DNA from 2 places in the Bacillus sp. PK5-006 genome. Region 2 is predicted to be linked to the other one. Evidence: riboswitches for the same ligand, from Rfam matches in the RefSeq annotation. Region 2 holds a riboswitch; the other holds the start of a gene.

Region 1 (7,752 bases), 1.6 Mb from region 2:
TCGCTTCAAATAAGACCACTTGTTTTCCTGCTTTTGCAAGGTGATAGGCGATGGAGACCCCTATGATTCCACCACCAATGATTGCAACGTCATAATGCTTTTTCATAAGGATTCTCCTTTACCTTTTCAAAAAATGCTTGTGCCATCATACGCGGCTGATGATGAGCAAAAATCCCAGACATGACAGCAATTCCTTTCACATTTGCTTGTTTCAATTCTGGAACTCGTTCTGGGGTCACCCCGCCGATGGCCACCACTGGAATTGTTAGTTCAGAAGTCAGTTCTTTCACAAGCTGTACACCTCTTGCCTGAAGTCCTGGTTTACAAGAGGTAGCATATATGTGCCCAAACATGACATACTCTGCTCCATTTTTCTCTGCTGCTTTCGCTTCTTCTATCGAATGGACAGATACTCCCGCATGAAGATGAGGAAATTTTTTTCGCAGTTCTTTTGGCGAAAAGCTGTGGCCTGGGAGATGCACCCTGTGAATATTGGTAAGCAGTGCAACGTCTACTCTGTCATTGATCACGAGCTTTTCTTTCGGTACACCTTCTAAAAGGAGATTCTTCACGAGATCAACAAGCTCACTCGCAGTTTTAGACCGTTCACGAATATGAATAAAATCCACTTCAGACGCTATAACTTTTATTTGTTTGATCAGTTCACCCGCAGGAAGGGAATCATTTGTCACTGCGTGGAGTTCCATTTGCACCAACCCCATCTAAGCATGCTGTTTGCCACATTTCTTTTTGATACGCCATCTCCCAAAAGTGATATTCATAATAGCTTGAAATCACGAAATTTTCTTTCATATTGGCCCGTACATGGTCTGGTGCTTTTTCTGCTAGTTCATCAAAGCGGTTCACCTGTTCGAAGACGAGTTCCTTAAACCAATCGCCTCCGTATGTCAAAATCCATTCTTGGTAAATTGGATGGTCAGGTGTTGTTTGTTTCAGCTTTTCACCTACCTCATAATAGAGCCAGTAACACGGTAATAATGCGGCTAAAATCTCTTCAAACCGTCCGCTTTTTACAGATCGGTACATATGAGAGGTATACGCATAAGCAGTGGGAGAAGGCTTAAAGTTCTCAATGGCTTCATCAGAAATTTGCAGAAGCTCTGTAAATTTCCTATGCAGCGACAGCTCTGCTTCATACGTGCCCTGGGCATGATACGCCATTCTGCCCGTCGTATGTAAGTCATCACTTATCGCCGCTCCATATGCCTGCACCTTTGCAAAATGAGTTAAATAATAAGAATCCTGCATCACGTAATAGGTGAAACGATCGAGTGAAAGTGTGCCATCTCCAATCCCTTTGACAAAAGGATGTGTAAAGCTTCCATTCCACCATGTTGCTGCAGCCTCTTTACATTCTGTTGAAAACGTCATGTTCCTCTCCTCCTGTTTTTCCATATAAAAAAGCCACTTTCCGCGTGGAAAGTGGCTTGGAATTTGTAAAAAGCATAGTCAAAAACCGCACCACTTCCCTACGCAGGTATGAACCTGTTCAGGTAATGAGGGTCTAAAAGTCGACACTTTTATCTCAGCCCTTTTAAAGGACTCCCCTAGTGGATCAAATATATGATGTTGTACCTCTATCTTAATCAGGAATTGTTCATTGGTCAAGGGTTCATTGTCATTCTAATTGGGCTCTTAGTCCTGCCACATACTCTCGGGAGCCCGATACAAGCACACGGTCGCCGCTTCTAAGTGTCGTATCGCCATGCGGTACTAAGCTGTCTACCCCTCTAAAAATGCGGACAAATACCAAATCACCGGTGAAAGGAAATTCTCTCAGCATGACATTATGATAACGATGATTGTTCATTTGAATTTGATACAAAGAAGAATCCTCATTTGTTAGCAATCGAATCGCATCAGGTGCTTCAATCAAAGCTCTTAGCACCGTTTTAGATGACAGGAAAGTAGAAAACGTATCAATTCCCGCTTCCTTCAATATCAGCTCTGCCTCTGCTTTGTTGACACTTGCAATGACTTGTTTTGAACCTTCTTCTTTTGCAAATAAAGCAATTTCCTTATTTTTCGTCTCACTGCCTGTTGCGACGACAAGAACATCTTCTTGGCCGACGCCTGCCTTTCTCAGCGTCTCATCATCGTATTGTTCAATTGATTCGACTTCAAAGATAGAGTCTGCCAGCAGCGCTTCCTTATTTTCTTGAAATACATGCAAAATCCGAATATCATATTCATCCTGATGTAAGTCAAGTGTGACAGGTAAAGTCAGCTGATTTGCACCAATAAAGGTCACACGCTTCTTATGGCTTGCCGCTTGTTCTTTTTTAAACAGCGCTTTAAACCAAACAGGTGTTAAAATACTTGTTAACACAGCAACTAAAATCAGCGCTCCTGACATTTTATGATCAATGACACCGAGCCGCTCACCAATCGTCGCAGCTGCAATGACGAGAGATAAAGTTGAAGTTAATAAAAAGCCAGAGCCAATGACCTTTTTCATGTCATACCATTTTTTCAAATAAAGAATCGGGATGAGCTTACTTATAAGCAGTGCAATAAACAGAAGCGGAATCATGATCATAATCGTCGGATCCTTAAACAGTGCCCATATATTTAGATCCACTCCGACCATCACAAAAAAGATCGGGATTAAAAATCCGTAGCCAAATGAGTCCAGCTGCTGAACGAGTTCTTTATTTGGCGAAAGAAGGGACACAAGCACGCCAGCTAAAAACGCCCCTAGAATATTTTCAGCCCCGAGTGATTCAGATAAGGCAACTAAGACTATAATGAGAGTAAAGATTGCCCTTGTCCCAATTTGCACGGTTCCTTTAGACATCGACTGAAAAATTGACTTAGTCTTAAATACGCGGCCAAATAAATAAAGAAGAATGCCTGCAGCAAATAATAAGAGCAGGAGCCACATGTTCCCTGTTCCATCTCCATAAATGGAGGAAAACACAGCAAGCAAAATCATCGTGACCAAATCGGCAATGACAGCTACAAGCAGAATGATTTGACCGATATTCGTCTGCATCAACTTTTCCTCTTTTAAGGTTGGCACCACTACGCCTAATGAAATGGTAGAGATAATGAGCGTCATTAAAAAGGCATTTTGGATAAACCCTGCGAGTACAAACGCATAGGACAGGATAAAAGACATACAAAATACCCCAAGAAAAATCATGGTGGCTGCTTTAAATGTATTTGGTTCTTTTAAACCATTTGGGAGTTCTCGTGCTTTCTTCTTTGACTCAAAAGAAGAAAAATCTATTTCAAGTCCACTTAAAAACATCAGAAAAATAAAACCGAGCATGGATAATGTATCTAACCACGCATCATGTTCGACAACCAGTTGAAGACCGCTTTTCCCAATGATGAGCCCCATGATGATTTCAGCTACAACGACCGGAATGGTCAGCTTAAATCGGTGCAATAAAATAGGGGTGAAAAAGGCGACAATTATAACGACAACGAGTGATGAAACAGATGTATGCTCCATTGGCTAAAGCCTCCTAACATTCATGTTTAATTTTTTAAGTCTTACGTTAAAGCATTGATTCTAACAATTGCCCAAATGAAATGAAAGCCATTCGTTATATTTTCTAAAATTCAAACTTCTTTATATCCGATGAATGGATGAAAAAATCAGGAGGAAACCTTATGAAATTCGATATTATTGGTGATATCCATGGCTGCTACGAAGAGCTGCTTACCCTCATACACAAACTAGGATACGAACTCAAACATGGATTACCCGTCCATCCTGATAAGAGAACGCTGGCCCTTGTTGGTGATCTAACAGATCGTGGACCTCGGTCAGTAGACGTCATGCGATTTGTCATTCATGCCTATTCACACGGCGCAATCCGTTATGTACCTGGCAACCACTGCTTTAAGCTTTATCGCTACTTAAAAGGAAATCCCGTCAAATTGCTTCATGGCATCGAAACCACAGTGCACGAAATAAAAAAACTGCCAATCCATGAACAAAACAAATTGTCACATGAATTTAAGCAGTTATTCGAGAAGGCTCCGCTTTATGATGTACTCATTCCTGATGAGCTGATCATTGCACACGCAGCGATGAAGGAAAAGGATATTGGAAAAAAGCCGAATAAACAAATGCGGTCCTATTTATTATTTGGTGCCGTCACAGGAGAAACATGGCCAGATGGGCGGCCTGTTCGCAAGGACTGGGCAAAGGAATATCACGGAAAACCGTGGATTGTGTATGGCCATACACCAGTGAAAGAACCTCGATTCGTTGGCAGAACGGTCAATATTGATACAGGCTGCGTATTTGGCAACAAGCTGTCTGCCCTCACATACCCTGAGCTTAAAACGGTCTCCGTTCCTTCATCCATGCCTTATGACGATTCTAGATTTCAGCATTTCACATCATAAAAAAACCCGGCCCTGCGCTGCAGGTGACCGGGTTTCTCTATGTTAAAAAAGCAATGATTTCATATCATCAGGAAGCGGGGCTGAAAATGTCATTTGCTCACCTGTCATCGGATGAGGAAACGCAAGGGTTTCACTATGCAGTGCCTGCCGGTCTATCCGCTCGGTCGTTCCGCCATACAGCGTATCTCCGATGAGCGGATGCCCAAGAAATTGCATATGAACACGAATTTGATGTGTTCTCCCGGTTTCAAGTGAGAGAGACACATCCGACATGTTCAACTCAGCGATTACCGCTCGCACGGAATAATGCGTTACTGCCTCCTGCCCAGCATCATCAACCATCCGCTCGATAATACTATCCCCTTTCCGGGCAATTTTTGCAGCGATCGTTCCATGTTTTTCTGTGATCATGCCATGTGTAAAGGCTCTGTATGTTCGTTTAACCGCTCCACTTTTTTGCGCCTTTGATAAAAGGCTATGGGCAAACCGATGCTTCGCCACAAGCATGACACCAGATGTATCACGATCAAGACGGTTTACCAAATGAACCGTATGCCTAACAGACTGCTTGGCATAATGATGCAGTAATCCATTCGCAATACTGTGCTCAGGGTGCTCCCGAGAAGGGATCGAAGGAATATACGGCCTTTTATTCAGCACAAGGACATGCTCGTCCTCAAATATAATATCAAGTGGAATCGGTGCAGGCTTCAGCCCTTCACTCACTTTTTCCTCGGGAAATAAAATGGTGAGTCTGTCCCCTTCATGCAGCTCGCACTTCACGGTAACATGCTCTCCATTAATGAGGAGGTCACCGCCATCAAACTTAATATCCGTCAGCATTCTTTTCGAAATACCAAGATCAATTAAATATTCCTTTAAAAGCAGCCCTTCTTCTTTGGCTGTTATGGTTTTGTTTAACGTAAAGTATTCCAGCGGGAACAACCTCTTTCTTATTCTCCTTTTCCGATAAAGGAATCTTGCACCCTTTTCCAAAACGGAAACGGTCTAAATCTGGCAAAACGGACATTCTCGTCTGCCACCCGGCATTGAATGGATTTGACGTCTTTATGAAGCAGTGTCAAATGATCAATGGTCACCTGAAAATCGACATCATTCCTCGGTTTAATCACACAAGTATGATGGTCAGGCAAAATAAGCGGTGAACCGACCGTCCGAAACACTCGGTTGTTGATTGAAGCCATTTCCGCCAGCTGAATGGCTCTAATGGAAGGATGAATAATGGCGCCACCCAGTGCCTTATTATAGGCCGTACTGCCAGATGGTGTAGACAGACAAAGGCCGTCACCTCTAAATGTTTCAAACAGCTGGCCTCTAATTTCAACATCTGCCACAAGTGTCCCTTCCATGCTTTTAATCGTACATTCATTCATTGCTAAATATTTCTCTTCTCTGCCGCCGTCGTTGTATCTGACAATAACTTCTAAGATCGGATATTCCACAATATGATAAGGCGTTTTCGCAATGGCTAAGACGAGTTTTTCAATTTCACTCGGCACCCAGTCAGCATAGAAGCCAAGATGACCTGTATGAACACCGACAAAAGCTGTTTCATTTAGACGGTCGCTATAACGGTGAAACGCATAAAGAAGGGTGCCGTCTCCACCAACCGTAATGACAAGATCGGGTTCCTCTTCATTTAGTTCCATACCAAAATCCAATAAGTAGGTCTGAATTTTACTTTTGAGTGTGTCAGATACAGAATTCCCTTTTGAAGAAACTGCAAATTTCATGAATTCTTCTCCTTTTTCACCTTGCTGCTATGAGAGGGCAGCATCATATTTGATCAAACTGGCTCAGCTGTCGTTTTTCTTTTTCCGGGAAAATGCCACTTGTGCTTCTTGAATTTCCCCTCTGATTTCGGACATTTCTTCATCGAGACGAGATGCTGCCTCAGATGCTCTTTGAAGGCGCAGCTTGACCTTCTCCGGGATATTCCCGCTATATTTATAATTCAGAGAATGCTCAATGGTCGCCCAAAAGTTCATCGCAAGCGTACGAATTTGGATTTCGACGAGGAGCTGTTTCTCTCCACTTACGGTTTGCAGCGGATATAACACAACAAGGTGGTAAGAGCGGTATCCGCTTTCTTTATGTTCTGCAATATAGTCGCGTTTATCTACAACCACAAAATCTTTACGTGACTGGAGCATTTTTTTCACGACTTGTATATCTTCTACAAACTGGCACATAATGCGAAGCCCAGCAATATCCTGCATCGTTTCAATCTCATGCATCGGGATGTTTTTACGCTTTGCCTTTTCTAATATGCTGGCAACGGGTTTCACTCGGCCTGTGACAAATTCTACTGGTGAATGGTCATCCTCGAATTCATACAGCTTTCGAATGCCTTTTAGTTTCACTTTTAATTCTTCGACTGCTTGTTTATACGGTGCGAGGAATTGATCCCATTGTTTTTTGTCCATGAAACTTCCCCCAATTCCATATACCTAATTATTTCAGAGGAATGTGCTTTTCACTTTCTCTTCCATATCTCCGTAATTGGCATTGTCTTTAATATTGTCGATTAAATAATGTAATTCCTGTTGAAGCTGAATGAGTTCCAGCGAATATTCATCCGATGCCAAATAGACAGGGATGTCACGATTCATTGCTTCTTTTAATGGAGCCCATGTATGTTCCCCTAAAATAAGATACGAAAAGGACTCCTCGGTTTCAAGTATGTAAACGAACGCAAAGTGATCAGAATCAACAAGCATTTGTCCTGATGCTTTTGCTTTTTGGATTTGCTCTTCTGACTGGATTGTCAAAATCAGCCTGTCTTCTTTTAAAGTTGCTTCTGTGATTTCAATTCTGTTTTGCATCATGATCTCCTTTACAACAAAGTACAGCTTTATTTTATCATATCAAGTTCAATATTGATAAACCGAACTTTTTGAGAAAATCCTGTTTTTCTCTTTTAAATGATCCTTTCCCAAGATTCTTCATTCATTTTGGTCCATACCTAAATTGAAAATAGAGAGAAAAAAACAGTCTTTTACATGGTGAACACACTTCATGTACAATAATCATATTTCCTCTAATGAAAGGTTGATGTCAAAATGGCACAGGAAATTGAAATCGAACTAAAGCAATTATTAATGAAAGAAGAATTTGAACAGCTGAAACAGCATTTTCAATTGAAGGAAGCGGATTTCCATACGCAAACCAACTATTATTTTGATACACCTCAATTTGATATAAAATCTCAATTGGCTGCATTAAGAATGAGAGAAAAAAACGGTCAATGGGTGCTCACATTAAAGGAACCTCACGAAATAGGCTTGCTCGAAACCCACCAAACGATCGCTCCCCCATCTCAACTTGACGATTTTGAGCTGCCAG
Region 2 (7,752 bases):
CAACTACCATCGGCGCTGAAGAGCTTAACTTCCGTGTTCGGTATGGGAACGGGTGTGACCTCTTCGCTATCGCCACCAAACCTGATGGAGAGAATGTTCTCTCAAAACTAGATAACAATGTTCATGCTTCACATTAGAATATAGGTTAAGTCCTCGATCTATTAGTATCTGTCAGCTCCACGTGTCACCACGCTTCCACCTCAGACCTATCAACCTGATCATCTTTCAGGGATCTTACTTCCTTGCGGAATGGGAAATCTCATCTTGAGGGGGGCTTCATGCTTAGATGCTTTCAGCACTTATCCCGTCCGCACATAGCTACCCAGCGATGCCCTTGGCAGAACAACTGGTACACCAGCGGTGCGTCCATCCCGGTCCTCTCGTACTAAGGACAGCTCCTCTCAAATTTCCTGCGCCCGCGACGGATAGGGACCGAACTGTCTCACGACGTTCTGAACCCAGCTCGCGTACCGCTTTAATGGGCGAACAGCCCAACCCTTGGGACCGACTACAGCCCCAGGATGCGATGAGCCGACATCGAGGTGCCAAACCTCCCCGTCGATGTGGACTCTTGGGGGAGATAAGCCTGTTATCCCCGGGGTAGCTTTTATCCGTTGAGCGATGGCCCTTCCATGCGGAACCACCGGATCACTAAGCCCGACTTTCGTCCCTGCTCGACTTGTAGGTCTCGCAGTCAAGCTCCCTTGTGCCTTTACACTCTGCGAATGATTTCCAACCATTCTGAGGGAACCTTTGGGCGCCTCCGTTACATTTTAGGAGGCGACCGCCCCAGTCAAACTGCCCACCTGACACTGTCTCCCTGCCCGATAAGGGCAGCGGGTTAGAAGGTCAATACAGCCAGGGTAGTATCCCACCGATGCCTCCACCGAAGCTAGCGCTCCGGTTTCCAAGGCTCCTACCTATCCTGTACAAGCTGTACCAACATTCAATATCAGGCTGCAGTAAAGCTCCACGGGGTCTTTCCGTCCTGTCGCGGGTAACCTGCATCTTCACAGGTACTATAATTTCACCGAGTCTCTCGTTGAGACAGTGCCCAGATCGTTGCGCCTTTCGTGCGGGTCGGAACTTACCCGACAAGGAATTTCGCTACCTTAGGACCGTTATAGTTACGGCCGCCGTTTACTGGGGCTTCAATTCGCACCTTCGCTTACGCTAAGCGCTCCTCTTAACCTTCCAGCACCGGGCAGGCGTCAGCCCCTATACTTCGCCTTACGGCTTCGCAGAGACCTGTGTTTTTGCTAAACAGTCGCCTGGGCCTATTCACTGCGGCTTCTCGGGGCTTTAACACCCTAAGAAGCACCCCTTCTCCCGAAGTTACGGGGTCATTTTGCCGAGTTCCTTAACGAGAGTTCTCTCGATCACCTTAGGATTCTCTCCTCGCCTACCTGTGTCGGTTTGCGGTACGGGCACCTCTCACCTCGCTAGAGGCTTTTCTTGGCAGTGTGGAATCAGGAACTCCGCTACTAAATTTCGCTCGCCATCACAGCTCAGCCTTTACGGGAAACGGATTTGCCTATTTCCCAGCCTAACTGCTTGGACGCGGATATCCAATACCGCGCTTACCCTATCCTCCTGCGTCCCCCCATTGCTCAAATGGTGAGGAGGTGGTACAGGAATATCAACCTGTTGTCCATCGCTTACGCCTTTCGGCCTCGGCTTAGGTCCCGACTAACCCTGAGCGGACGAGCCTTCCTCAGGAAACCTTAGGCATTCGGTGGACGGGATTCTCACCCGTCTTTCGCTACTCATACCGGCATTCTCACTTCTAAGCGCTCCACCAGTCCTTCCGGTCTGGCTTCACAGCCCTTAGAACGCTCTCCTACCACTGTTCGTAAGAACAGTCCGCAGCTTCGGTGATACGTTTAGCCCCGGTACATTTTCGGCGCAGAGTCACTCGACCAGTGAGCTATTACGCACTCTTTAAATGGTGGCTGCTTCTAAGCCAACATCCTGGTTGTCTAAGCAACTCCACATCCTTTTCCACTTAACGTATACTTTGGGACCTTAGCTGGCGGTCTGGGCTGTTTCCCTTTCGACTACGGATCTTATCACTCGCAGTCTGACTCCCAAGGATAAGTCATCGGCATTCGGAGTTTGACTGAATTCGGTAACCCGGTAGGGGCCCCTAGTCCAATCAGTGCTCTACCTCCGAGACTCTTACCTTGAGGCTAGCCCTAAAGCTATTTCGGAGAGAACCAGCTATCTCCAGGTTCGATTGGCATTTCACCCCTACCCACACCTCATCCCCGCACTTTTCAACGTGCGTGGGTTCGGGCCTCCATTCAGTGTTACCTGAACTTCACCCTGGACATGGGTAGATCACCTGGTTTCGGGTCTACGACCACGTACTCATGCGCCCTATTCAGACTCGCTTTCGCTGCGGCTCCGCATCTTCTGCTTAACCTTGCACGGGATCGTAACTCGCCGGTTCATTCTACAAAAGGCACGCCATCACCCGTTAACGGGCTCTGACTACTTGTAGGCACACGGTTTCAGGATCTATTTCACTCCCCTTCCGGGGTGCTTTTCACCTTTCCCTCACGGTACTGGTTCACTATCGGTCACTAGGGAGTATTTAGCCTTGGGAGATGGTCCTCCCGGATTCCGACGGAATTTCACGTGTTCCGCCGTACTCAGGATCCACTCTGGAGAGAACGACATTTCAGTTACAGGGCTGTTACCTTCTTTGGCGGGCCTTTCCAGACCTCTTCGCTTATATCATTCCTTTGTAACTCCGTATAGAGTGTCCTACAACCCCAAGAGGCAAGCCTCTTGGTTTGGGCTGTTCCCGTTTCGCTCGCCGCTACTCAGGGAATCGCATTTGCTTTCTCTTCCTCCGGGTACTTAGATGTTTCAGTTCCCCGGGTATGCCTTCTCATACTCTATGTATTCAAGTATGGATACTACTCCATTACGAGCAGTGGGTTTCCCCATTCGGAAATCTCCGGATCAAAGCTTGCTTACAGCTCCCCGAAGCATATCGGTGTTCGTCCCGTCCTTCATCGGCTCCTAGTGCCAAGGCATCCACCGTGCGCCCTTTCTAACTTAACCATTTCTTACTTTAGAAAGAATCACTATGTGTGATGAACTTTGCATTGCATTCAATGTGAATGTATTACTTATTGTTATCTAGTTTTCAAAGAACAATCCTGTCTCGCTAGAGACATGTTTTGAAGGAATGATCCTTCAAAACTAAACAAGACGAAAACGCACGCTGCTCCATATATCCTTAGAAAGGAGGTGATCCAGCCGCACCTTCCGATACGGCTACCTTGTTACGACTTCACCCCAATCATCTGCCCCACCTTCGGCGGCTGGCTCCATAAAGGTTACCTCACCGACTTCGGGTGTTGCAAACTCTCGTGGTGTGACGGGCGGTGTGTACAAGGCCCGGGAACGTATTCACCGCGGCATGCTGATCCGCGATTACTAGCGATTCCAGCTTCACGCAGTCGAGTTGCAGACTGCGATCCGAACTGAGAACAGATTTATGGGATTGGCTAAACCTTGCGGTCTCGCAGCCCTTTGTTCTGTCCATTGTAGCACGTGTGTAGCCCAGGTCATAAGGGGCATGATGATTTGACGTCATCCCCACCTTCCTCCGGTTTGTCACCGGCAGTCACCTTAGAGTGCCCAACTAAATGCTGGCAACTAAGATCAAGGGTTGCGCTCGTTGCGGGACTTAACCCAACATCTCACGACACGAGCTGACGACAACCATGCACCACCTGTCACTCTGTCCCCAAAGGGAAAGCCCTATCTCTAAGGTTGTCAGAGGATGTCAAGACCTGGTAAGGTTCTTCGCGTTGCTTCGAATTAAACCACATGCTCCACCGCTTGTGCGGGCCCCCGTCAATTCCTTTGAGTTTCAGTCTTGCGACCGTACTCCCCAGGCGGAGTGCTTAATGCGTTAGCTGCAGCACTAAGGGGCGGAAACCCCCTAACACTTAGCACTCATCGTTTACGGCGTGGACTACCAGGGTATCTAATCCTGTTCGCTCCCCACGCTTTCGCTCCTCAGCGTCAGTTACAGACCAGAGAGTCGCCTTCGCCACTGGTGTTCCTCCACATCTCTACGCATTTCACCGCTACACGTGGAATTCCACTCTCCTCTTCTGCACTCAAGTTTCCCAGTTTCCAATGACCCTCCCCGGTTGAGCCGGGGGCTTTCACATCAGACTTAAGAAACCGCCTGCGAGCCCTTTACGCCCAATAATTCCGGACAACGCTTGCCACCTACGTATTACCGCGGCTGCTGGCACGTAGTTAGCCGTGGCTTTCTGGTTAGGTACCGTCAAGGTGCGAGCAGTTACTCTCGCACTTGTTCTTCCCTAACAACAGAGCTTTACGATCCGAAAACCTTCATCACTCACGCGGCGTTGCTCCGTCAGACTTTCGTCCATTGCGGAAGATTCCCTACTGCTGCCTCCCGTAGGAGTCTGGGCCGTGTCTCAGTCCCAGTGTGGCCGATCACCCTCTCAGGTCGGCTACGCATCGTCGCCTTGGTGAGCCATTACCCCACCAACTAGCTAATGCGCCGCGGGTCCATCTGTAAGTGACAGCCGAAACCGTCTTTCATCCTTGAACCATGCGGTTCAAGGAACTATCCGGTATTAGCTCCGGTTTCCCGGAGTTATCCCAGTCTTACAGGCAGGTTACCCACGTGTTACTCACCCGTCCGCCGCTAACATCCGGGAGCAAGCTCCCTTCCGTCCGCTCGACTTGCATGTATTAGGCACGCCGCCAGCGTTCGTCCTGAGCCAGGATCAAACTCTCCGAGGTATGCAGGATGCATATCACACATGCGCTGCTACACGATGTAGCGAACTTAGCATGTGATCACTTCCTGCCTCGCCAGTTTGACTGACTACCTATGAAGTATCATAGGATTTTTTTATAAAAACTCGAATTAACAGGTACGTTTTGTCTTGTTTAGTTTTCAAAGATCATCTTCGTCGTCTCTCAGAGGCGACTTTATTAATATAACATTCTATCAAGATAAAGTCAACAACTTTTTTCTTAATGTTATTTATCAACCGCGCTGTTTCAGCGGCGAATACAAATATAACACCTTTTGAAAGAAGAAACAAGTATTTTTTCTAAATAATTTATTTTTCCTTATCTCTTCCTATATATTGATACAAATGCTACTTATCTCGGGAATTATCTATTGTTGATCCTGCGGGTCTTTAGTATATTTATAATAGATTGAAACTAAATAACCGCAGGGGGAGCTTTGTGCTGAGAGTGAACATTCGTTGTTCTGACCCTTTGAACCTGTCAGTTAATACTGAAGTAGGAATGTGGAATCACTTGAATACATACGGTGTATTCAAATCGATATGTTTTTCTATGAATAACATACTCATCCTTACACGGTCTCTCCTTGCTCAATTCATGAAAAAGGAGATTTTTTTATGCAGCAATCAAATCAATTGGTCCGACTGATGGAAATCGCAATTATGACTTCACTTGCACTTGTATTAGATTACTTATCAGGTCTCTTTTTAAGAATGCCTAATGGCGGTTCTCTTGCGCTGATTATGATTCCCGTCATTCTCATGTCTATTAGATGGGGAATATCTACCGGATTTATCATCGGTGTGTTAATCGCAGGTCTTCAGCTGATGAATAGCCCGATCATCGCTACACCTGTTCAAGGATTCCTCGATTACTTCGTTGCATCTGTTGTCATTTCTTTAAGCGGCCTGTTTTCTGGACTGATCAAAAAAGCCATTCAGGATCAAAAGCGAAAACAGCAATTCTTCTATATTACCCTAGCTGTTTTTATTGCTAGTTTCTTCAGGCTGCTGACGTTCTTTATTTCTGGCGTCGTTTTCTTTTCTCAATATGCACCGAAAGGAACACCAGGATGGGTCTACTCTTTAATTTATAACAGCACATATATGGTTCCTTCATTTATTATTTGCAGTATCGTTCTTTGCATACTCATCCCAAGTGCATCTCGTTTGGTTTTTCCTCATCAAAAATAACCGGCTGATTTCAGCTGGTTATTTTTTTATGCATAATTTGCTGCTCCATGGAATCTATTAATAATAGAAGATTTCATGCTGGAGGTACGACAATGAGCCCTTACTCCATTATGCTGTGCTGTTATATTCTCAGTCTTGCTTATTTTTTGGCAAGTTTCTATGAAGCTTTAAAAATAGCAGGCGTGAAAGGAAAAGTAGAAGCTTCACCGTTTATTTCTTACATGCTGCTTGCTGTGCTCTTCACTTTTTTCTCTCATTATTACTGGAAGCTGACGATTTAATTCGCTGTACATGGTTATTCAATATAGACAGCTCCCATCCATACCCTATTTCATTATGGTTCTCGCCAGCCAGCTCGAACTGGCTGGTAACGACAAAACTAGGTTGAAGTTTTTGATAAAATTGTTTTGCCGAATTTTGTTCAAACACCCATAGCATCAACTTCTGATACCCTTTTTCTATTAAATAATCGACACCTTTAGCAATTAAGGCAATACCCGCACCTGATTTCTGTTTCTGTTGTAATAAATAGATGGCATACAGCTCTCCATCATATGTAGAATAACGTTCGTCACGTTGTTTTCCGAAAGAAGCAAAACCAAATACGCCTTCCGCATCTTCTGCGACAAACGTCCCTTCAAGTGACCTTCTTCTCCAGCTCTCTTTCCGATCTTCAATGTTTAAACCATCTAAATACTCCTGCGAAATAATCCCCTGATAAGTCGTCTGCCAGCTTTTCACATGAATCTCAGCGATTTTTGGAATATCTTGATGTACCGCATGTCTCACCTTCATCCGCGCCACTCCTACTCACTGTTTTTATCCTATTTATATTATGATAAATTCTTATTTTTTAAAATTCAATCAATAAAGGATATCCGTTGACATTTTGTCAACACACCTTTATATTGGGGACGACTTCTTCTATAGAAGAGTTGATACATAATGAAAAGGATGGCGTAGAAAATGGATATTAAGACAACAGAGCTTGGCCAAATTTTAAAGGAAAAATTGCAGCAACGCTCTTTATCTTTAAGAGAGCTCAGCACATACACAGGAATCGATAAGGCGACACTGTCCAGAATCATGAATGGAAAAAGAAAACCCACTTTGAATCATCTGCAGCGGCTTTCAGAATCTCTGAACATATCATTAGATCAACTATTGACTGCTTCAGGGTATCCAATTAAAAACGAAAAGGCGCACGGTGATACGTTCATTCAAGCGGTAGAAGAGATTGAAAAAACCCTAAAAGATCAAGAGGTCTACGACGGTACGTTTAGTCAGACCAAATTGGAACAAAAGTTAAACGAATACGAAGCCTACAGCCAAACAGCTGAAGGAAAAGAAACGATTACGGCAAAGTTTGAAAAAAAGATGAAGACGCTAAGCGGCGTCGGACCATTTCTTGAGCAGTTGAAAAACATGTACAGTTTATTCATAAATGGACGGGGGACTCCTCGAGAATTGATGCTGATGGGAGGCGCACTCCTTTATTTCATTATGCCTGTTGATTTAATACCAGATTATATTTTTCCGATCGGCTATATTGATGACGCTGCCGCGGTGCAAGTCATATTAAACCAACTGACAAATAGGGCATAGCAGGAAAAGAAGCCATGAAAAAACAGTACAGCATTGACTTCGCACTTTTACTCACTGTTATTTGTTTATTTGTCATCAGCCTACTAGCTGTTTATAGCGGATCGGGACAGTATGAAACGCAAGATATGCTTTA

Evidence for each region. A riboswitch is a leader RNA that binds a small molecule or an ion and turns the genes downstream of it on or off. The one in region 2 is predicted to bind thiamine pyrophosphate.
Region 1: it holds a riboswitch for thiamine pyrophosphate, as region 2 does, so the genes downstream of both, tenA (thiaminase II) here and thiT (energy-coupled thiamine transporter ThiT) in region 2, are expected to answer to the same signal.

Annotation. Positions count from the first base shown of each region.
Region 1 is NZ_CP096414.1:2,537,093-2,544,844, forward strand. Features, by position in the region: gene thiO (glycine oxidase ThiO) at 1-106, opposite strand, end outside; gene tenI (thiazole tautomerase TenI) at 90-707, opposite strand; gene tenA (thiaminase II) at 682-1,392, opposite strand; TPP riboswitch at 1,471-1,580, opposite strand; gene M1D84_RS13230 (monovalent cation:proton antiporter family protein) at 1,640-3,481, opposite strand; gene prpE (bis(5'-nucleosyl)-tetraphosphatase PrpE) at 3,643-4,386, shown strand; gene M1D84_RS13240 (RluA family pseudouridine synthase) at 4,429-5,331, opposite strand; gene M1D84_RS13245 (NAD kinase) at 5,340-6,140, opposite strand; gene M1D84_RS13250 (GTP pyrophosphokinase) at 6,204-6,833, opposite strand; gene M1D84_RS13255 (UPF0738 family protein) at 6,867-7,232, opposite strand; gene M1D84_RS13260 (CYTH domain-containing protein) at 7,470-7,752, shown strand, end outside.
Region 2 is NZ_CP096414.1:946,196-953,947, reverse strand. Features, by position in the region: rRNA gene rrf (5S ribosomal RNA) at 1-80, opposite strand, end outside; rRNA gene M1D84_RS04815 (23S ribosomal RNA) at 142-3,072, opposite strand; rRNA gene M1D84_RS04810 (16S ribosomal RNA) at 3,255-4,803, opposite strand; TPP riboswitch at 5,239-5,340, shown strand; gene thiT (energy-coupled thiamine transporter ThiT) at 5,439-6,014, shown strand; gene M1D84_RS04800 (hypothetical protein) at 6,107-6,295, shown strand; gene M1D84_RS04795 (GNAT family N-acetyltransferase) at 6,255-6,809, opposite strand; gene M1D84_RS04790 (helix-turn-helix domain-containing protein) at 6,981-7,619, shown strand; gene rodA (rod shape-determining protein RodA) at 7,634-7,752, shown strand, end outside.